DNA from 3 places in the Candidatus Pantoea soli genome. Region 1 is predicted to be linked to each of the others. Evidence: predicted binding sites of a transcription regulator. Region 1 holds the regulator's gene; each other region holds the start of a gene.
What was found. Region 1 encodes PurR, which represses purine synthesis genes. Its sites were predicted from a motif close to CANGCAAACGTTTGCNTG; they were not measured.
Positions count from the first base shown of each region.

Region 2: the regulator PurR is predicted to act here: its motif matches at 3,354-3,371, upstream of serA (phosphoglycerate dehydrogenase).
Region 3: the regulator PurR is predicted to act here: its motif matches at 4,257-4,274, upstream of rbsD (D-ribose pyranase).

Region 1 is NZ_CP032702.1:1,658,653-1,666,051, forward strand. It holds gene cfa (cyclopropane fatty acyl phospholipid synthase) at 1-230, opposite strand, end outside; gene punC (purine nucleoside transporter PunC) at 542-1,744, opposite strand; gene punR (DNA-binding transcriptional activator PunR) at 1,854-2,765, shown strand; gene purR (HTH-type transcriptional repressor PurR) at 2,762-3,787, opposite strand; gene cydH (cytochrome bd-I oxidase subunit CydH) at 4,061-4,150, shown strand; gene D8B20_RS07765 (C40 family peptidase) at 4,214-5,005, opposite strand; gene D8B20_RS07770 (Grx4 family monothiol glutaredoxin) at 5,372-5,704, shown strand; gene rnt (ribonuclease T) at 5,762-6,430, opposite strand; gene gloA (lactoylglutathione lyase) at 6,539-6,946, opposite strand; gene D8B20_RS07785 (alkene reductase) at 7,055-7,399, opposite strand, start outside.
Region 2 is NZ_CP032702.1:3,016,898-3,024,296, forward strand. It holds gene D8B20_RS14015 (YecA/YgfB family protein) at 29-610, opposite strand; gene zapA (cell division protein ZapA) at 781-1,110, shown strand; RNA gene ssrS (6S RNA) at 1,150-1,333, shown strand; gene D8B20_RS14030 (5-formyltetrahydrofolate cyclo-ligase) at 1,404-2,009, shown strand; gene serA (phosphoglycerate dehydrogenase) at 2,036-3,274, opposite strand; gene rpiA (ribose-5-phosphate isomerase RpiA) at 3,555-4,214, opposite strand; gene D8B20_RS14045 (LysR family transcriptional regulator ArgP) at 4,396-5,301, shown strand; gene D8B20_RS14050 (hypothetical protein) at 5,595-6,299, shown strand; gene D8B20_RS14055 (hypothetical protein) at 6,302-6,712, shown strand; gene D8B20_RS14060 (oxidative stress defense protein) at 6,840-7,399, opposite strand, start outside.
Region 3 is NZ_CP032702.1:3,717,083-3,724,481, reverse strand. It holds gene viaA (ATPase RavA stimulator ViaA) at 1-299, opposite strand, end outside; gene ravA (ATPase RavA) at 296-1,792, opposite strand; gene kup (low affinity potassium transporter Kup) at 2,092-3,960, shown strand; gene rbsD (D-ribose pyranase) at 4,288-4,707, shown strand; gene rbsA (ribose ABC transporter ATP-binding protein RbsA) at 4,715-6,223, shown strand; gene rbsC (ribose ABC transporter permease) at 6,220-7,191, shown strand; gene rbsB (ribose ABC transporter substrate-binding protein RbsB) at 7,219-7,399, shown strand, end outside.

The sequences.
Region 1 (7,399 bases):
TGGAAGAACATGTCGAGACGCTCACACTCCCACCAGCCGTCCATGTAACTCTCGCCAAGGCCCAGCGATCCCTCCTGCAGGACCCGTTTAAAAAAATCCGGATGTTTTACCTGAATATCCCAGGGGCGTGTGCCATTGATGTGGATATCTGCCCGCTCCAGCAGCTCATGGGCGATACGAAACCATTGGTTTTCTTCAAGGCTCACTTCTTCTATACACGATGAACTCATAGCTTCTCCATCACCTTTCCGATTTAAACCTGAGAAAGAGAATAGTCAAATTCCCCAGGCCTGTGAGAGAACTCACGGAAGATCCGTGCGCCAGATAGTCGACGTTTTACAGAGGTAGAGATCTCAACAGAAATGTCCGGCACAGCATCGCAGAAAGATGCCCGCGCAGACGCCATCCCAGCGACAGAGTCGCGAATAAATAAGGCAATTATGTTATTGATTTGTTACAGAAATGCTGACCCACCGAGTATATGCTCACGTGGGTCAATATTCAACGGCTTATCGTTATCATGCTAACGATAAGCGTTGCATCAAAGCGTATCTTCGCAGGGGCGGGCAGGGTCAGCAACGTCACTTTGTGCGACAGCGGTACGTTGCCAGAGATAGCCTGCCCACGCCAGTGCGACAGTGATCACCATTACCAGTGTAGTGTGATACAGCGCATGTTGCAGGCCGGATGAGACAATCAGGCTGGCCAGAAAACAGAGACCAAGCTGCAGCAGGTTCTGCAGGCCGGCCGCTTTGCCGGTGGCCTGTGGGAACGGGGCCAGCGCGCTGGCAACCACAATCGGGTAAATCGCGCCGTTAGCCAGCGCCATACCACAGAACGGTAGCAGCAGGCCAGCCAGTGGTGGCGCAGGCAGCAGCGCCACGGCGAACAGGCTGATGATGCTCAGGCTGTAAACCAGCAGCAGCCACGGCAGCAGCTGTGCACCCTGAAAACGATTCAGCAGCGCGCGGCAGCCAAAGCCGCCGACGAGGAAGGCGATGGTCTGCGGAATGTAGCTCAGGCCGATGTCAGCCGGACTCAGCCCCGCCGCAGCGAGGATAAAGGGGGAACCGGTCAGCCAGGCAAAAAAGCTGGCTGAACAGGCGGAGTAAATCAGCACATTACCGCTGTAAACCCGGGCAGCGAGCAGCGTGAGCCAGCCGGGCTGCTCGCCCCGATCGCGCTGCTGCGGCGCAGGCGCGCGCAGGCGCAGCGTGCCGCATAGCAGCACGCCGGTCACCAGCGCCAGCACCAGAAAAATCGTACGCCAGTCAAAATGATTCATCAGCCAGGCACCCAGCAGCGGTGCCAGCGCCGGTGAGAGCGCAACCAGGGGCATAATCGTGGCGAACACTTTATTGGCCTGCGCTTTCGGATAGCGATCGACCACCAGCGCCTGCCAGCTCACCGCTGCCGCACACACGCCAACCGCCTGGATAAAGCGCAGCGCCAGCATCAGCCAGACATCGCTGACCCACAACATCGCGAGGCAACTGACGGCAAACAGCGTCAGGCCAGCCAGCAGCACCGGTTTGCGGCCAATGCGGTCTGACAGGGCACCCCACAATACCTGAGCACAGGCAAAGCCGCCCAGGAACACACTGAGGCTGGCACTGATGGTACCGGGGGCGGTCGCGAAATCGCGCTGCATATCGCCAAACGCTGGCAGATACATATCCGTGGCGAGAAAGCCAAGCATACTCAGCACGGCCAGATAGGGCAGAAATCCTTTTGATGACAACATAGTGATTCTCATTCGACAGGGTGAACGGCGGGCAGTGTAAAAGGGTGCAGCCAGCTTTGTGAAACGCTAATATTTGCATTGTGCTATCAAAATTTTTGCAGGCAAAAAAATGTGGTCTGAATACGCTTTGGAAGTGGCCGATGCGGTTGCGCGCACGGGCAGCTTCAGCGCCGCAGCGCAGGAGCTGCACCGCGTGCCTTCTGCCATCAGCTATACCGTGCGCCAGCTGGAAAGCTGGCTGGCGGTGCCGCTGTTTGAACGCCAGCACCGGGAAGTGGTGCTGACGCCGGCTGGCGAGCATTTTGTGCGCGAAGGACGATCTGTTATCAAAAAAATGCTGGCAACCCGCCGCCAGTGTCAGCAGCTGGCCAACGGCTGGCGCGGTCAGCTGAGTATCGCCGTGGACTGCATTGTCAAACCGCAGCGTACGCGACAGCTGGTGAAGGATTTTTATCGTCATTTTCCCGATATGGAGTTGATCATCAGTTACGAAGTGTTCAACGGCGTGTGGGATGCGCTGGCTGACGGGCGCGTTGACGTGGCGATTGGCGCGACGCAGGCGATTCCGGTGGGCGGTCGTTTTGCCTTTCAGGATATGGGGGCGCTTAACTGGCGCTGCGTGGTCAGCCCCGATCACCCGCTGGCTGGCAGCACACAGCTTGACGACGAGACGCTGCGCGCCTGGCCGTCGCTGGTGCTGGAAGACACCTCGCGCGCCTTACCGCGCCGCATGACCTGGACGCTGGATAACCAGCGCCGGCTGGTGGTGCCGGAGTGGGAAACCGGGCTGGACTGTCTGCAGGCCGGCTTGTGCGTGGGCATGATCCCCGGCCATTTAGCGCGGCCGCTGCTGGACAGCGGCGCCCTGACGGAACTGACGCTGCCGCAGGCTTTTCCGGACAGCCCCTGCTGTGTCAGCTGGTCAGAACAGGGTGACTCACCGGCGCTGGACTGGCTGCTGAGTTATCTGGGGGATGCGGAAACGCTGAACCAGGAATGGCTCAGCGAGACGCGCACTTAACGGCGATAGTCGCGGAACGGGCCATCCGCGACCGAACGGCGTTCAATCAGCGTAGGCTGCACTTCAATGGTTTGCGGCTCTTCGCGCTTGCTGGTAATGCGATCCAGCAGCATCTCAAGCGCTTTTTCCCCCAGCTGGGCTTTGGGCTGATGGACCGTGGTCAGCGCGGGCGTGAAGTAGCGCGCGTTGCGCACGTTATCGTAACCGATGACGGAAATATCCTGCGGCACGCGCAGCCCCATCTCATCAGCCGCACAGATTGCGCCCATCGCCATGATGTCACCGCCGCAGAACACGGCAGTAGGGCGCTGCTTCTGGTTGAGGATCTGCTGCATCGCCTGATAACCGGATTCCGGCTCAAAGTCGCCCTGCACAATCCACTCCTGACGCACGGTAATGCCCGCTTCATGCATCGCCTGTAAAAAACCAGCGTGGCGTCCGCCCCCGGTATTGCGTTCCATCTGGCCCGGAATCGCCCCGATATCACGGTGGCCGCGCTCAATCAGATAGCGTCCGGCGAGATAGCCGCCGTGAAACGCATTATCCTGCACGGTATCGGTAAAATCGCCGCGCGATTCGCCCCAGTCCATCACCACCATGGGAATGTTACGGTTCTCTTCCAGCATCTGCAGCAGATCGTCCGGATACTCTGAGCACATCACCAGCAGCCCGTCCACGCGTTTTTGCGCCATCATCGACAGATAGGCGCGCTGTTTTTGCAGGTCGTTATGCGCGTTACCGAGGATCAGGGTATAACCGCGGTCAAAACAGTGATTTTCCACCGCTTCGATAATCTCGGCAAAATAGGGCGCTTCGCTGGAGGTGGCCAGCAGCCCCAGCGTTTTGGTGTGGTTCACCTTCAGACTGCGCGCCACGGCGCTGGGTGAATAGTGCAGTGCTTTGATCGCTTCCCATACGGCGTTGCGCGTCTCTTCAGCAACGAAGCGCGTTTTGTTGATGACATGCGAAACCGTGGTGGTTGAGACACCGGCGCGTTTCGCCACATCTTTAATTGTTGCCATCTGAATGGTACTCCTGGGCTTATCGCAACTTACTGATAAGTATATTGTTAAACGTTTGCGTCTGCGAAGGGTATTTTACCCCGTTTTGGCCGGAAAACCGGCGTTTCAGGGGCAAAGAAAACGCGTTCGCAGGCTGTCAATGCAGCATGCGCAAAACCTGTTGCGCAACGAAAGGCGGCGATTCTAGCAAGCTGGCGCGGATAACACGAGATTTTTGCCGGTTGCTGTGCGAAAATTCTTTAACCATGATAACAGTGTGGCTATGGAGCAAGGATGAGTACGGAGATGAAGCTGGCGTTAATGACCACGGTCGCGGCGCTGATGATGATTGTGGCCTTCAGTTTTACGGCAATTCTGCACTAATAAAAAAGCCGGCGCTGAGCAACAGCCGCCGGCTTTTCTTTGCTTGCTTGCGCAACGCAACGCTTAGCGAATGGTTTTAGGTGTCATCATGCGGCGCGCGCCTACATAGTGTTTCTGCCAGTAATCTTCGCTTAGCGCACTGATTTGAATATCTTTACCGGTACGCGGCGACTGAATGAACTTGCCGTTGCCCAGATAGACGCCGACGTGATCGGCAGCACCGCGGTTATTAATGCGGAAGAAGACCAGATCGCCTTTCTCCAGCAGCTCGCGTTTGATCGGGGCCGCATCGCGCAGATGATACATTTCATTGGCGGTGCGCGGCAGTTTGAATTTGACGAGGTCTTTATAGGCGTACCACACCAAACCGCTGCAATCGAAACCGGTATGCGGCGAGGTGCCGCCCCACTGATAAGGCTTACCCAGCTGTCCCATCAGTTTATTCATCGCCGTTTCACGCGCTTTCTGATAGCGCAGGCGGTGAGACTTGCTCATTTTAATGCCGGTCAGGCCCTGAACCTCGTCATCGGCCTCTGCCGCGGCAGCGGCTTTCGCCAGGCGCTGATGACCATATTTTTTACCGCTGAGTTTCAGGGGGGCGCGACGGCTGGTGGTTTTCTGCAGTGCGGTGGCGGTTTTCTGCTGCTTTTTTAGTTTAAATTTCTGCACCGACGTCAGACGGGATTTTTTTGTGGTGGTCTTCACCGGACGTCGCTTGCGGCGCTCATCGTCACGCGCACTTTTTTTCTCAGTCTTCTGCAGACTGGCATTAACCGGCGTGTGCGGGGATGCAGAAGCCACATTAACGAACAGTTGGGCAAAAGCCAGTATGAAAAGCGTAATCAGTAAACGCATAGTCCGGTTACAGGTTAAGCAGGCTGCTCAGGCACAGGCTGCGGAAAAGTTAGAAAAATCTGATCAAAAATCAGAGCCAGGGCAATTCTAATCCACTTTTTTTCTAAAAGGTAAGGGCTTTTTCCATTAATCTGTTACGGCACTGAATTTGTGGCAAAAATGAGCGATTTCAGCCGGTTAAGCCAGCGAAATTATTGCTAATTATTAATTGATTAATGCCTGTTAATGATATGAAAATGTTATCGTTCAGTCATCCGCTTAACAAAGATGGCGATCGCACTGTCGCGGGGCAAAATCCCGTTTTCAGTCGCGGGGCGAAGTCGCTACAATAAACAAACACGAAGTGAAGGATTAAGGAAGGCAAAAATGAGTACTGTTGAAAAAATTCAGCGCCAGATCGCAGAAAACCCGATCCTGCTGTATATGAAAGGGTCGCCAAAGCTGCCAAGCTGCGGCTTCTCTGCGCAGGCGGTGCAGGCGCTGTCTGCCTGTGGTGAGCGCTTCGCGTATGTGGATATCCTGCAGAATCCGGATATCCGTGCTGAATTACCTAAGTACGCTAACTGGCCAACATTCCCGCAGCTGTGGGTGGATGGTGAACTGGTCGGCGGCTGCGACATCATCGTCGAAATGTTCCAGCGTGGCGAACTGCAGCCACTGATCAAAGAGACCGCTGAGAAACACAAAGAAGCGGAATAAGCGAAGCGAAAGCGCTATAAAGGCCGACCTCTGTCGGCCTTTTTCTTTTCTGCGCAGTCAGAGGGCGGCGTCGTCTTCGGCCGGTGCTTCCTGCATCGCCAGCGGCCAGCCGCCCAGACGTTTCCAGCGATTCACCAGCTCACAAAACAGGATGGCTGTCTGCTCGGTGTCATACAGGGCAGAGTGCGCCTGCGTGCTGTCAAACGCCATTCCCGCCGCAATACAGGCTTTTGCCAGCACCGTTTGCCCCAGCACCAGACCGCTAAGCGCCGCGGTATCAAAAGTGGCGAACGGATGGAACGGATTCCGCTTCAGACCGGCACGCTCTGCCGCCGCCATCAGAAAGCTGTGATCGAAGGTGGCATTGTGCGCCACAATGATGGCGCGGTTACAGCCGCTCTCTTTGGTGCCTTTGCGCACCATCTTGAAGATGGCGTGCAGCGCTTCGTATTCACTCACCGCACCGCGCAGCGGGTTGGTGGGATCAATACCGGTAAAGGCCAGCGCATCCGGATTCAGAATCGCGCCTTCAAATGGCTCCACGTGAAAATGCAGGGTTTCATCACGCTGCAGCCAGCCCTCTTCATCCATTTTGAGCGTGATCGCGGCGATCTCCAGCAGGGCATCGGTTTTGGCGTTGAAACCGGCGGTTTCCACGTCAATGACCACAGGGTAGAAACCACGGAAGCGTTGATGAAGGGCATTCAGGGCGTTCGATTCAGACATCAGGATCTCATAGCAGGCAATAAGGCAGCGCGCATTATGGCAAAAATTGCCGGAGGGTGCAGCAGGAGAGGGAGATCAGCCTGCAAATTAGCAGGCTGAGAGGCGGCATCAGTTGCCGAGGCCGTTACCGGCGTGCTTGTTTTCGATCAGCTCGATTTTGTAACCATCCGGATCTTCGACAAACGCAATCACCGTGGTACCGCCTTTCACCGGGCCGGCTTCGCGCGTTACGTTGCCGCCGGCGCTGCGGATGCGTTCGCAGGTTTCCGCCACGTTATCCACGCCAAGCGCGATATGTCCATACGCATTGCCGAGGTCATATTTATCTACGCCCCAGTTGTAGGTCAGCTCAATCACCGCGCCTTCGCTCTCTTCGGTGTAGCCAACAAACGCCAGGGTGTATTTGTATTCGCTGTTTTCGCTCTGGCGCAGAACGCGCATGCCCAGTACGCGGGTGTAAAAATCAATTGAGCGCTGCAGATCGCCAACGCGTAACATGGTGTGAAGTAAACGCATAACATCCTCTTTTTTGACAAGTCGTCTGGTGTGACAAAACGCTAAGTATAGCGAGTAAATGCCCGCTATAAGCAAAACCGCCGCACAGCAGGTGCGGCGGCAAAACGCTTACAGCGTCGGGTAATCAGTGTAACCTTCTGCACCGCCGCCATAGAAGCTTTCCGGGCGCTGCGGATTAAGCGGGGCGTCCTGTTGCAGGCGCGCCACCAGATCCGGGTTAGCAATGAAGTCGCGGCCAAACGCCACGGCATCGATCAGACCACGGGCAATCAGATCATCCGCTTTTTCGACGGTATACGCACCGGCACCGATGATCACGCCCGGGAAGGCGGCACGCACTTTTTCACGGAAAGCATCGGTATACGGCTTACCGCCCGCCCAGTCTGGCTCGGAAAGGTGCAGATACGCGAGCCCGCGCTTGCCCAACTCCGTGATGTACCACAGCGCTGCTTC
Region 2 (7,399 bases), 1.4 Mb from region 1:
CGGGCAGCAACCTGCCCGGCTGACGCGCTTAGTGTAGCGTGGGTTTCTGCACTTCCGGTGCGGCTGGCGAACGCGGACGGGTAAAGGTATCGTGACACAGCAGCGCTGCCACACGCACATACTCGATCACCTCTTCCAGCGACTGTTCCAGCTCTTCCTGATCTTCATCTTCATCGTAGCCAAGCTGAGCGATGGTGCGCAGGTCGTCAATCGCCTCACCGGTTTCACCGGTCACTTTATCCAGCTTAGGCTGGGTTACTCCCAGCCCGAGCAGGAAGTGATTGACCCAGCCAGCCAGCGCATCGGCACGATCAAACACGGTAATGTCATCTTCATCGGGCAGCATGAGCTGGAACAGGAAGCCATCCTCGTCCAGTGTGGTGCTCAGGTTTTCATGCAGCGCCTGCAGCGGCTGCGACAGGCTCTGCGAAAAAGCTACGCCTTCATTCGTCAGATCGTGAACCAGGGTTTTCCAGCTGCTATCCTGATTGCCGCCACACAGAATGCCACACAGCAGTCCGTGCATCTCGGCGGGCGTCATTCCCACGCCCTGCTGGGAAAGTGCTGCGGCCAGCGCGTTGTAAGTGGGTGTTGCGTTCTGTAAAGACATAAGCTTTGGTCGTCGTTGGCAGAATAAGTTCGTGTTATGCTACCACCAGGTGCCTCAGGGTTTCCAGAAAAGGGGTTGTAACTTATCACGCGGGTCTATATAGTTGCGCACCTCCCAACCCATTGACAGGTAAGGGAGATGCGAACGAAGTAATCAGTCAGGATGGTGGCATGTCTGCACAACCGGTAGATATTCAGATTTTTGGTCGTTCATTGAGAGTGAATTGTCCGCCTGAACAGCAAGATGCGCTGAATCTGGCCGCAGAGGATCTCAATCAACGGTTGCAAGATTTAAAAGTTCGCACTAGAGTCACAAATACAGAGCAACTGGTGTTCATCGCCGCGTTAAACATCTGCCACGAGCTGGCGCAGGAAAAAGGTAAGACGCGCGACTATGCAGCCAACATGGAACAACGTATCCGTATGCTGCAGCAGACCATTGAACAGGCATTAGTTGAGCAAGGTCGCATAACCGAACGCCAGGGCCCTAAATTCGAATAATACTTCATGGTTCTCGTGTCAGAGTGACGGTGAAGTCAATTTTCTCTGAGATGTTTGCAAGCGGGCCAGTCCCCTGAGCCGATATTTCATACCAACAGAGTGTGACGCTCTGTAGCCTGTGAGCATGCTCGGTCCGTCCGAGAAGCCTGATGGTTACGACGGCATACTCACCTTGAACCAAGGGTTCAAGGGTTACAGCCTGCGGCGGCATCTCGGAGATCTCCTCTTAGTTCCATTCTGTTATTCCCGGTGTGATAAAGTGGCAGACCACTGCCTTATCAGCCGGGGACATCATGTCAGCACCTACTCTTCTCGATCGTCAGGATATTCGTCAGCACGTGCGTCATCTGCGCCGCAATCTGACATCCCAGCAGCAGGAACAGGCCGCCGATTTGCTGGCCGAACATGCCCTGAATTTTGCCCCTGTCTCACAGGCCAGCCGTATTGCGCTGTTTCTCTCTGTGGATGGCGAACTCAATACCCGCCCGCTGATTGCCAAACTGTGGCAGCAGAAAAAACAGGTCTACCTGCCGGTGCTACATCCGTTTGCTTCCGGCCATCTGCTGTTTATGCGCTATACGCCGGAAACCGAACTGCGCCCTAACCGTCTGCGCATCCCGGAGCCGCCGCTGGATATCACCCAAATGGCCACGCTGGATGCGCTGGATGTGATGCTGGTGCCGCTGGTGGCGTTTGACGATGACGGACAACGGCTGGGCATGGGCGGAGGCTTTTACGATCGCACGCTGCAAAACTGGTCACAGCACGGATGCCTGCCGGTGGGTATTGCACATGATTGTCAGCGCGTGGAGAAGCTGCCAGTGGCAGAGTGGGATGTGCCGCTGCCGGCGATTCTGACGCCGTCAGGGCTATGGCAGTGGGAAACGCCAGGCAAATAAAAAGGGCGCCGCAGCGCCCTGAATCATCAGTAGAGCAGACGGGCGCGGATGGTGCCTGGAATGGCCTTCATCAGCTGCAGCGCTTTCTCCGCCACCTCTTCTTCCGCATCAATATCGATCACCACGTAGCCCATGATCGGCGAGGTCTGCAGATACTGCGCCGCGATGTTAATGCCCTGCTCGGCAAAGATCTGGTTGATCGCTGTCAGGATCCCCGGACGGTTTTCATGAATGTGCAGCAGGCGGCTGGCGCTGGCTGCGTGCATGGGCAGCGAAACTTCCGGGAAATTCACCGCTGACAGCGTTGAACCGTTGTCGGAGTATTTTGCCAGCTTGCCGGAGACTTCCAGACCGATATTCTCCTGTGCCTCCTGCGTGGAGCCGCCAATATGTGGCGTCAGGATAACGTTATCAAATTCACACAGCGGTGAGTTGAAAGGATCGCTATTGGTGGCCGGTTCAACCGGGAACACGTCAATAGCGGCACCGGCCAGATGTTTGCTGGAGAGCGCATGGCACAGCGCCGGAATATCAATCACCGTCCCGCGTGCTGCGTTAATCAGCAGTGCGCCAGGCTTCATCAGCGCCAGCTCTTCCGCACCAATCATATTCTGCGTTGACGCCGTTTCCGGCACGTGCAGGCTGACGACATCGCTCATGTTCAGCAAATCAGAGAGATGGCGCACCTGCGTGGCATTGCCCAGCGGCAGTTTATTCTCAATGTCATAGAAGAACACATGCATACCCAGGCTTTCTGCCAGCACGCCCAACTGCATCCCGATGTGGCCATAGCCGATGATACCGAGCTTTTTACCCCGCGCTTCATAAGAACCGGTGGCTACTTTGTTCCAGATACCCCGGTGCGCTTTGGCATTGGCTTCCGGAATACCGCGCAGCATCAGCAGCATTTCGCCAATCACCAGTTCTGCAACCGAACGGGTATTGGAGAAGGGTGCGTTGAAAACCGGCACGCCGCGCTTTGCCGCAGCGTTGAGATCAACCTGGTTAGTACCGATACAGAAGCAGCCGACCGCGACCAGTTTTTCAGCCGCAGCGAAGATCTCTTCGGTCAGTTGGGTACGGGAACGGATACCAATAAAGTGCGCATCGCGAATGGAGGATTTCAGGGATTCTGCATCCAGCGCGCCTTTGTGGAATTCGATATTGGTGTAACCTGCAGCGCGCAGGTTATCCAGCGCACTCTGGTGAACGCCTTCCACCAGCAGGAACTTAATCTTGTCTTTTTCCAGTGATACCTTTGCCATTTCCCGACCCTATTCAGAATTCAACGAGGACTGTCATAAGCCAGCCTTCTGTCAAAATATCAAAATTTTCAGGCGCGGCAATACAAACGATTGCCTGCGCGCCAGCATGCGCCCGCGCCGGGACAGCACAAATCCATACAAAATCGTGATATGCGTGAGACGCGAAGTACGAACCTGCTGTTGATGACCTATTTGTGACATAAGTCACCAAATTTCATCACCGCAAGAAAAGATGTTTTGCAGCCGGAAATAACTGGCGCGCAATGTCGCGCCAGTGCCCTTAGCGCGTCAGGGTTTTTACCCCCTGCGCTGTACCAATCAGCGCCACATCCGCCCCGCGCGAAGCGAACAGACCCACAGTCACTACGCCGGGCAGCGCGTTAATGCGTGTTTCCAGTGCAACAGGGTCAAGGATGCGCAGATTATGCACGTCGAGAATAATGTTGCCGTTGTCCGTTACGACATGCTGGCGATACTCCGGCTGGCCGCCCAGCTTCACCAGTTCCCGCGCCACGTAGGAGCGCGCCATTGGAATCACCTCTACCGGCAGAGGAAAACGCCCAAGGATATCCACCTCTTTAGAGGCATCGGCAATGCAGACAAAGGTTTTTGCCACCGCAGCGATAATTTTTTCCCGCGTCAGTGCAGCACCACCGCCTTTGATCATCTGCATCTGCGGGTTGATTTCATCGGCACCGTCCACGTAGACCGACAGCGCATCCACATTGTTCAGGTCAAACACCGGAATGCCCAGGGAGATCAGCTTCGCCGTGGAGGCTTCTGAACTGGACACCGCGCCTTCAATCTGATGTTTGATGGTCGCGAGCGCATCAATGAAATGCGCGGCCGTTGAACCGGTGCCTACGCCAACAAGGGTGCCCGGCTGCACATACTGCAGCGCTGCCCAACCAACCGCTTTTTTTAGTTCATCCTGGGTCATGGTATGTTTAAAACCTGTGCGACATCGAAGTGCGCGTAGTATAAAACAAGGCGCCGTGAAAATGCGCGACTGTTAGCCCCCGGTTTTCGCCTTTGGAAGCCAGCCCGCAAAAAAGAGCTGACCGCACAGGCTGACGCTTTTATGGCATAGTACTTTCCACCCTGAACGAGAGAGAACAACAATGAAACGCCCGGATTATCGAACGCTTCAGGCGCTGGATGCAGTCATTCGCGAGCGCGGTTTTGAGCGCGCCGCCCAGAAATTATGTATTACGCAGTCTGCCGTCTCGCAGCGTATCAAGCAGCTGGAAAATTTGTTTGGACAGCCGCTGCTGGTGCGCACCGTACCGCCGCGCCCTACCGAACAGGGGCAAAAATTGCTGGCGCTGCTGCACCAGGTTGAACTGCTGGAAGAGGAGTGGCTGGGTGATGACAACGGGGGCACGACGCCGCTGCTGCTGTCGCTGGCCGTTAACGCCGACAGTCTGGCCACCTGGCTGCTGCCTGCGCTGAAAGATGTGCTGGCGGATTCCCCGGTGCGCCTGAATCTGCAGGTGGAAGACGAAACCCGCACCCAGGAGCGCCTGCGCCGTGGTGAAGTTGTGGGCGCGGTGAGTATTCAGCCGCAGCCGCTGCCGAGCTGCCTGGTGGATCAGCTGGGTGCGCTGGATTACCTGTTCTGCGCCTCACCGGATTTTGCGGCGCGCTACTTTCCCAATGGCGTAACGCGTTCGGCACTGCTCAAAGCGCCCGCCGTTGCGTTTGATCATCTGGACGATATGCACCAGGCGTTTTTGCAGCAGAATTTTGATTTGTCGCCGGGCAGCGTTCCCTGCCACATCGTCAATTCATCTGAAGCCTTTGTGCAGCTGGCGCGTCAGGGTTCAGTGTGCTGCATGATTCCGCACCTGCAGATTGAGCGCGAACTGGCGCAGGGTGAACTGGTGGATTTGACGCCGGGTCTGTATCAGCGCCGTATGCTTTACTGGCACCGCTTCGCGCCGGAAAGCCGCCTGATGCGCAGCGTAACCGATGCGCTGATTGCGCATGGGCACCGCGTGCTGCGCCAGGATGCGGTGACCGTATAAACCTTTAGCCGCTCAGGTTTCCATATCGTACCAGCAGGGCGTACAGCACTACGCCCGTCTCTCATCACGTCATACCCGATAGCGATATTTTCTGCCATCTCTGCGGCCAGATTCTTTTTTTATCAGTGCCACATACAGCGAAAACTATCTGAAATCCGCCCTTATTAGCTTTATGAATGTCTGCGATTTAAATCGAGACATGTCTCGTATTCTCCTGCGCCGCTCTGCCTGTATTTGAGACTTTCCTGCCACCTTGAGTAAGCAGCAGCGATGATGAAAAAGCGAGATAAAATATGAGTGAAAGAAAGGATATCATTGATGGACGGGAAGCTGCCTTTGCCCGTGGAGGCCTGGTATATACTGAAGTATTGGGCTGGATTGACCTGGGCCATGCCCGCGGCGACGATATTCGCACGGTAATGCGCAGTATTCGTCAGGGTGAATCTTCAGGGAATAAGTATTACGATGTTACCTACTCACAAGGCATGTCTTCCCCTTATGGCTTAATTCGCGCGGGTAAGGTAATTACCTGGCGGATTAAACATGGCCGTCCAGACTGGGAGCAAAAATCTATTGCGCTGGCAATGATGATGACGATGGCACGAACTTTTGAAGCTTTTCAGGATAGCTTTCCCGTCAATCGGGTCACCGATAGCGGATACAGTGGCGAAGATTTGGTTTCCGATCTTTTGGGTTTTTATCGGGTAGTATCGGTACAAAATCCATTTCCCATGTTAAAACCCGTCAGCAAACAAGAGGCATTAAAGCGATGGGATCATTATGGAAAAACAGGCTCTTTCAAAGTTAAAGACTTCACGCCTTTGCTATTTCCTGCTCCGGATAAATTTCCTCATGCACGGCCGCAAAAGGGTATGCTTCCTCCCTTTATATTAACTATTGTGCCTTATAATGACTTTTTATCCGGCAATGTTATTCTTCCACAGCGGGATAAAACCTTTGTTGTTGTAGGTGCGGGCAATGGAAGGATGCGTTTGTGAAGATGAAAGCTGCTTTATTATTTATTATCGCCCTGGTGATTACTTTCGCTTTCTTATGGCGACCCTATTTTGAAATGGAATTAGCCAGTAGCGCTTACTATAGCCAAAATGACAAGCGTGAATATGAATATTATACTCCTGAATTATTTAAAATGATGCCGCGTATTTCCTCCACTTATAGCTTTCAGTACATCAGCAATCATGATGCCCGAAAAAGACTTTATGGCATCAGATTTGATGGAACCTCCGAGACGGAAAAGCTTAAAAGCTGGCTGCAATTGGCAGGCTATAAGCCACAGGCCACATGCGATACCTCTGCTGAGTGCTGGCGAAAAGAGGATTCAGATAACGTGGTGTCATTATACTCATCCGCGAATCCCGATTACGTCGTTATCCAGCTCTCCCAAAAATAAACTGCAGCGCTGCGCACTGGCTATTTCAGGCACGTTACTCTCCATGGAACGCGGACAAACTGCAGATAAACAGTACAGAAAGTATTTAGCGGCGCTTTATTGCGCCGCTGGTGTTCACAGTTTTAGATTACTGCGCAGCATTCGGTTTGATTTCAAACACCACGTCGACCTGATCGTCGAAATGAATGCTTTGCTGCTCATAAGTCTGCTGTGCGGTGGTATCGGCCGCCGCGCCTGCGGCTTTGTACATGCGCGCCATTGGCATTGGCTGATAGTTTGCGACGTGATAACGGATACTAAACACCGGGCCCAGCTTCGCGTTGAAGCCCTCCGCCAGCGCATTTGCCTGCTGGGTGGCATTGGCGATTGCCGCTTTACGCGCCTGATCTTTGTAGCTGTCAGCATTGGCCACGCCCAGCTCCACGCTGCGGATCTCATTCAGGCCCGATTTCAGCGCGCCATCCAGTAGCTCATTCAGCTTGTCCAGCTGGCGCAGCGTCACCTGCACCTGACGGACCGCACGGTATCCTTTCAGTACCGATTTGCCGTCTTTGGTGTAGTCGTACTCTGGCTGCGTGCTCAGATTCGCTGCATCAATATCTTTCTTTTCGATACCGTTTTTCTGCAGGAAATCAAAGTATTGTGCAACGCGATCGTCCGCCTGTTTCTTGGCATCCGCTGCGTCTT
Region 3 (7,399 bases), 1.7 Mb from region 1:
TTCAGCTGCGCCATGATGACCGGCAGCTGCTGACTGAACGCCGCGCTGCTGAGCAGCTGCATGTGCTGAAACAGCTGAAACTCCTGTGCCAGCGCTGCCGGCACCGGCGTGGTTTTGATTTGTTCGGCTATTTCCGCGCGCCAGCGTGGCAGATCGCGCAGCATCGCCTGCTTCAGGCGCGGGAATTTTTCAAAAAACAGCGCCAGCTGCGGTGACGCCAGCAGCGCCAGCATCAGCTCTTCGATCAGCTCGCTTTCGCCAACCGACAGCAGCGTACTCAGCGCGTCCAGCGAAATCATTTTCTTGCCTGTTTCAGCTGTTCCGCCACGTCCTGCAGGCTGGTTTCTACCCGCGCCAGCCAGTCATCACTGATAAACAGACAGCGCTGATGCTGGCTGAACAGCGTCCGCTGCGCGCGTAGCTGCGCCTCCAGTGCTTCATATTCGTCGACAATCTCCTGCGGCACATCGCGGGTGCTGGCGGCACCCGGCAGCGTCAGGCGCGTGGACTGCAGGCTGACGTCGCGCAGCGTCAGACAGTGATGCGTATCCACCAGCAGATCCAGCGTTTGCGCAAAACCAATCCCGTTAAGCTTGCCGCGTATCTCCCCGCCTTTTAGCAGCCACTGATTCAGCGCTTCGCGGCCAATCAGCACGTGCGTCACCTGCATATCATGCAGCGTCAGCGGCTGCTGCAGCATCAGCGTCAGCTGCTCGTCGGTGAGGGTGGCCGGCAGTTCATAGTGCGGTTTGCGGCTGAACATGCCGCTGTGCTTCTCCAGCGTCAGCGCCTGGGCCACGCTCTGCTGCTGTTGCAGCGCCAGCCGGCGCGCCTTGATCTGCTGCAGTTTGTGCAGCATCGATTGCTGCTGCCAGGCGTGCTGTGTCATCAGCGCGTCGATTTCGCGATCCAGCAGTTGCATGGAAGCCACATCGTGCCACAGACAATCTTTCAGCAGGATCAGGTCAATTGGCGCGATGGCGGTGCGGCCGCTGTAAAACGCGCTGGCCTGCAGCAGATGGATGGCCTTTTTCCAGCGGCGGTCGGAGATGTACGGCGCATCGGGCAGGTTTTCCAGCTGCTGGCGCAGCTGGTAGATCAGCTCAAACACGTGATCCGGCAGGCTGACCTGGCTGATGCCTTTTTGCCACTGGTGATACTCTTCATCGCTGATACAGAGCGCATCCGTCACCGGATTGTCGTTCTCATCCTGCTGGTGGGTCAGCATACTGCGGAAGTTCTGCTTCTCATGCACATTGTCGAGCCACAGCCGGATCAGCATACGGTCATACAGCGCTTCAAGGCCGCTGTCAGCTTCCGGCAGTTCATTAGAGGCCGTGACCAGCAGGCGCATAGGGATCTTCTCTTCGCAATCACCATTGCGGAAGCGGCGTTCGTTGATAGCGGTCAGCAGCGTATTAAGGATGGCCGGCCCGGCTTTCCAGATCTCATCCAGAAACACGATTTCTGCATCAGGCAAATAGCCTTTGGTCAGACGCTGGTAGCGGCCTTCATCTTTCAGCGCCTGGATCGACAGCGGACCAAAAACTTCTTCCGGGGTAGAGAAACGGGTCATCAGGTATTCAAACGCGCGGGCATGCTGGAAGGCGTATTTCAGGCGGCGGGCAATCAGGCTTTTGGCAATGCCAGGCGGCCCAAGCAAAAAGACGCTTTCGCCGCTGAGCGCAGCCAGCAGGCAGAGACGAATGGCATGGTGCCGTTCGTACAGCCCTTTCTCCAGGGCATTACTCAGGCGAGAAATTCTTTCTGCCAAAAGATGGGGTTGAGCCATAATCACATCATTGTCCTTCTGATTCTGGTGCCGACATATTCTGGCGAACGCATTACTCTACTGATTATCATGCGCGAATGCGTTGATAGCCGTCAGCTTTTTTGTTTCAGAAGGTTGAAGCGCGTCAGATTGCGGTTTCTGATGGCTTTTTGCCGCGATTGGTGGCGAAAAAAGGCGGGATGGACGTCAGTCCGTCACCGGCTAAAAGTAGGATTTTCCGGGAATATGTGCATACTGTGCGCTTTTTGATGATCTGAGCGCCGGGCAACTGCCTGCGCGGCTCCAACTAAAGACAACTTATGAGCTCGGATAAGAAACAGTCCCTTGGCGCAGTCACACTGGCCGCGATTGGCGTGGTGTATGGCGATATCGGTACCAGCCCGCTCTACACCTTGCGTGAATGTCTCTCTGGTCAGTTCGGTTTTGGCGTAGAACGCGAAGCCGTCTTTGGCTTTCTTTCGCTGATTTTCTGGCTGCTGATTCTGGTGGTCTCGCTGAAGTACATTAGCTATGTGATGCGCGCAGATAACGCCGGCGAAGGCGGCATTCTGACCCTGATGTCACTGGCAGGCCGCAATACCGGCGCACGTGCCACCGCGATACTGGTGATCATGGGTCTGATCGGCGGCAGCTTCTTCTACGGCGAAGTGGTGATCACCCCGGCCGTTTCCGTGCTCTCCGCCATTGAAGGGCTGGAGATAGCCGCGCCCAGCCTTGATACCTATATTGTGCCGCTGGCCATTGCCGTTCTGACGCTGTTGTTTATCATCCAGAAACACGGCACCGGCATTGTCGGCAAGCTGTTCGCGCCGGTTATGCTGCTGTGGTTTATCGTGCTGGCCGTGCTCGGCGCCCGCAGCATTGCCGGTAATCCGGATGTGCTGCACGCGATGAATCCTTACTGGGCGCTGCATTTCTTTGTGCAGTACAAAACCGTTTCGTTCTTTGCGCTGGGCGCGGTAGTACTGGCGATTACCGGGGTGGAGGCACTCTATGCCGATATGGGCCACTTCGGTAAATTCCCGATTCGCCTGGCGTGGTTCGTGGTGGTGCTGCCGTCGCTGGTGCTGAACTATTTTGGTCAGGGTGCGCTGCTGCTGCTGCATCCGGAAGCGATCAAAAACCCCTTCTTTCTGCTGGCACCGGACTGGATGCTGATTCCGATGCTGATTCTGGCGACGTTAGCCACGGTCATTGCCTCGCAGGCGGTGATCTCCGGCGTGTTCTCGCTGACGCGCCAGGCGGTGCGTCTGGGCTATCTGCCGCCGATGCGTATCGTGCACACCTCCGAAGAGGAGTCGGGACAGATTTATATCCCGGTGATTAACTGGCTGCTCTATTTCGCCGTGGTCATTGTGATTGTCGGCTTTGAGCACTCCAGCAACCTTGCCGCCGCTTACGGCATCGCGGTAACGGGCACCATGGTGCTGACCGCCATTCTCTGTGCCACGGTGGCGATTCAGAACTGGCACTGGAACCGCTATCTGGTGCTGCTGATCCTGCTGGGGATGCTGTGCATTGACGTTTCTCTGTTCTCAGCAAACCTGATCAAAGTGTTCTCCGGTGGCTGGCTGCCGCTGACGCTGGCGCTGATGATGTTCATCATCATGACGACCTGGAAAAGCGAGCGCTTCCGCCTGCTGCGTCGCATGCACGAGCACGGCAACTCTCTGGAGGCGATGATTGCCTCACTGGAAAAATCGCCGCCGGTACGCGTGCCGGGAACGGCGGTGTATATGTCGCGGGCGCTGAATGTCATTCCTTTTGCCATGCTGCATAACCTCAAGCACAACAAAGTGCTGCATGAGCGCGTGGTGCTGCTGACGCTTCGTACCGAAGATGCACCTTACGTGCACAACGTACGTCGCGTAACCATTGAGCAGCTGTCGCCGACCTTCTGGCGCGTGGTGGCAAGTTATGGCTGGCGTGAGACGCCAAATGTAGAAGAGATTTTCCACCGCTGCGGCCTGGAAGGTCTGAACTGCCGCATGATGGAAACGTCATTCTTTATGTCGCATGAATCGCTGATCATCGGCAAACGGCCGTGGTATCTGCGTCTGCGCGGCAAACTGTTCCTTGCTCTGCAGCGCAATGCCCTGCGCGCGCCCGATCAGTTTGAGATCCCGCCAAACCGCGTTATCGAGCTGGGCACCCAGGTCGAAATCTGATGTCCGCGTGTCACGCTTTCAGGGTGACGCGCGCCCTCTGCAGCTGAACGTCAGGCGCATGCCGCGCCACGTTCTTCACCCGCGGCAAACCTGTTGCGCTGCCGGTTTGCCTCTGGTCCGGCAGTCGCTATACGCCTTTGTCCAATCGGTTCCCTCACGCCCGGTGGCTGTCGCTTCAGCGCTGCATCAGCGTACCAAACGCAAATTTCTGCCACGGTAAGCGAAACGTTTCGATAGCGATCACATTTCCGTGATACCGCGATTGAGTTGCCGCACGCATTTTATACACTCCCGGACAGCGAAACGTTTCGCTGTGGAGTGGAAGAAATGAAAAAAGGTCGCTTACTGAACGCTGAAGTCTCGCATGTGATTGCCCGTCTCGGGCATACCGATACGCTGACAATTGCCGATGCCGGTTTGCCGATTCCGGCAGGGCCCCAGCGCATCGATCTGGCGCTGACGCCGGGAACGCCCGATTTCATCCAGGTGGTGAACGTCATCACGCAGGAGATGCAGGTAGAAAGCGCACTGATTGCCGAAGAGATTCAGCAGCATAATCCGGCGCTCCACAACCAGCTGCTCGCCGTGCTCGAAGCCTTGCAACAGCACCAGGGAAATCGCATCACCATCAGTTACACCAGCCATGAACAGTTCAAACAACATACTCAGCGCAGTCAGGCGGTCATTCGCAGCGGAGAGTGCTCTCCGTATGCGAATGTCATCCTGAGCGCGGGCGTCACATTCTGAGGCCGCTATGCAACCGTTATTGCAACTCTCGGGGATTGAAAAAGCGTTTCCTGGCGTGAAAGCGCTGAATGGGGCTTCGCTGGCGGTTTATCCCGGCCGGGTGATGGCGCTGGTAGGCGAAAATGGCGCCGGCAAATCCACCATGATGAAAGTGCTGACCGGCATCTACAGCCGGGACGCCGGTTCGCTGCGCTGGCTGGGTAACGAAGTCACCTTCTCCGGGCCGAAAGCGTCTCAGGAAGCGGGTATCGGCATTATCCATCAGGAGCTGAACCTGATCCCGCAACTCAGCGTGGCAGAGAACATTTTTCTCGGCCGTGAATGGGTTAACCGCTTTGGCCGTATCGACTGGAAAAAGATGCATGCCGAAGCAGAGGCATTGCTGAAGCGTCTGAATCTGCGTTTCAGCAGCCATAAGCTGGTGGGTGATCTGTCGATTGGCGACCAGCAGATGGTGGAAATCGCCAAAGTGCTCAGCTTTAAATCGCAGGTCATCATCATGGATGAACCGACCGATGCCCTGACCGATACCGAAACGCTGTCACTGTTTCGGGTGATTAACGAGTTGAAAGCGCAGGGCTGCGGCATCGTGTATATCTCGCATCGCATGAAAGAGATTTTCGAGATTTGTGATGACGTGACCGTCTTTCGCGATGGCCAGTTTATTGCCGAGCGCGCGGTAAGCGATCTGAGCGAAGAGAGCCTGATCGAGATGATGGTTGGCCGCAAGCTGGAGGATCAGTATCCGCATATCGATCAAGCCCCGGGCGATATCCGTCTGAAGGTGGAAAACCTGAGCGGCCCCGGCGTGGACAATGTCAGTTTTACCCTGCGTAAAGGTGAAATTCTGGGGATTTCCGGCCTGATGGGCGCCGGACGCACCGAGCTGATGAAAGTGCTGTACGGCGCGCTGCCGCGTACACACGGCAAAGTGACGCTCAACGGTCGCGATATTATCACGCGTTCACCGCAGGATGGCCTGGCCTGCGGCATCGTCTACATCTCCGAAGACCGCAAGCGTGATGGTCTGGTGCTTGGCATGTCGGTCAAAGAGAACATGTCGCTTACTGCGCTGCGCTACTTCAGCCGCGGCGATGGCCGCCTGAAACATGCCGAAGAGCAGCTGGCAGTGGGCGATTTTATCCGCCTGTTTAACGTCAAAACCCCGTCTATGATGCAGCCGATTGGCCTGCTTTCCGGCGGAAACCAGCAGAAAGTGGCCATTGCGCGCGGTCTGATGACGCGGCCGGATGTGCTGATCCTTGATGAGCCAACGCGCGGCGTGGACGTTGGAGCAAAAAAAGAAATTTATCAGCTGATTAACCAGTTTAAAGCCGAAGGGCTGAGCATCATTCTGGTGTCGTCAGAAATGCCGGAAGTGCTGGGCATGAGTGACCGCATCCTGGTGATGCATGAAGGCCACCTGAGTGGCGAATTTTCCCGCGAGCAGGCTACCCAGGAATCCCTGATGGCGGCGGCAGTCGGTAAGCAACACAGTGAGGATTTAGTCGTATGAGTACCCAAACCTTACCCGCCAGCCGTCGCTGGTTCAGTAAAGCCTGGCTGCTGGAGCAGAAATCGCTGATTGCGCTGATTGTGCTGATTGCGGTGGTGGCCAGCCAGAGCCCGAATTTCTTTACGCTGGCCAATATGTTCAACATTCTGCAGCAGACTTCCGTCAACGCCATAATGGCGGTAGGGATGACGCTGGTGATCCTGACCTCAGGTATTGATTTATCCGTGGGATCGCTGCTGGCATTAACCGGTGCGGTGGCGGCGTCAATTGTCGGGCTGGAAGTCAACGCGCTGGTGGCGGTGGCTGCCTCGCTGGCGCTGGGGGCGGCCATTGGTGCGGTAACGGGCGTGATCGTCGCGCGCGGCAAGGTGCAGGCCTTTATCGCGACGCTGGTGATGATGCTGCTGCTGCGTGGCGTCACTATGGTGTATACCAACGGCAGCCCGATCAACACCGGCTTCAGTGACAATGCCGATCTGTTCGGCTGGTTTGGTATCGGCCGTCCGCTGGGCATTCCTACGCCGGTATGGCTGATGGCTGGCGTATTCGCGCTGGCGTGGTACATGCTGCACCACACGCGTCTGGGGCGTTATATCTACGCGCTGGGCGGCAACGAAGCGGCGACGCGCCTCTCCGGCATTAACGTCAATCGCGTCAAAATCATTGTCTATTCACTGTGCGGCCTGCTGGCTTCACTGGCGGGCACCATCGAAGTGGCGCGTCTCTCTTCGGCGCAGCCGACGGCTGGGACCGGTTATGAACTGGATGCCATCGCCGCGGTAGTGCTGGGCGGCACCAGTCTGGCTGGCGGCAAAGGACGCATCATGGGCACGCTGATTGGTGCGCTGATCCTCGGCTTCCTGAACAACGGCCTGAACCTGATGGGCGTCTCGTCTTACTACCAGATGATTGTAAAAGCTGTCGTCATTCTGCTGGCGGTGCTGGTGGATAACAAAAGCAGTAAATAACTCTGACCTTCACACAGGATTATATAAATGAAAAAGTTAACCGCATTGGCCGTCATCCTTGGCGCCACCCTGAGTGCCGGCGCGATGGCAAAGGACACTATCGCACTGGTGGTTTCAACCCTGAATAACCCGTTCTTTGTCTCTCTGAAAGATGGCGCACAGAAAGAAGCGGATAAGCTGGGTTACAACCTGGTGGTGCTGGATTCGC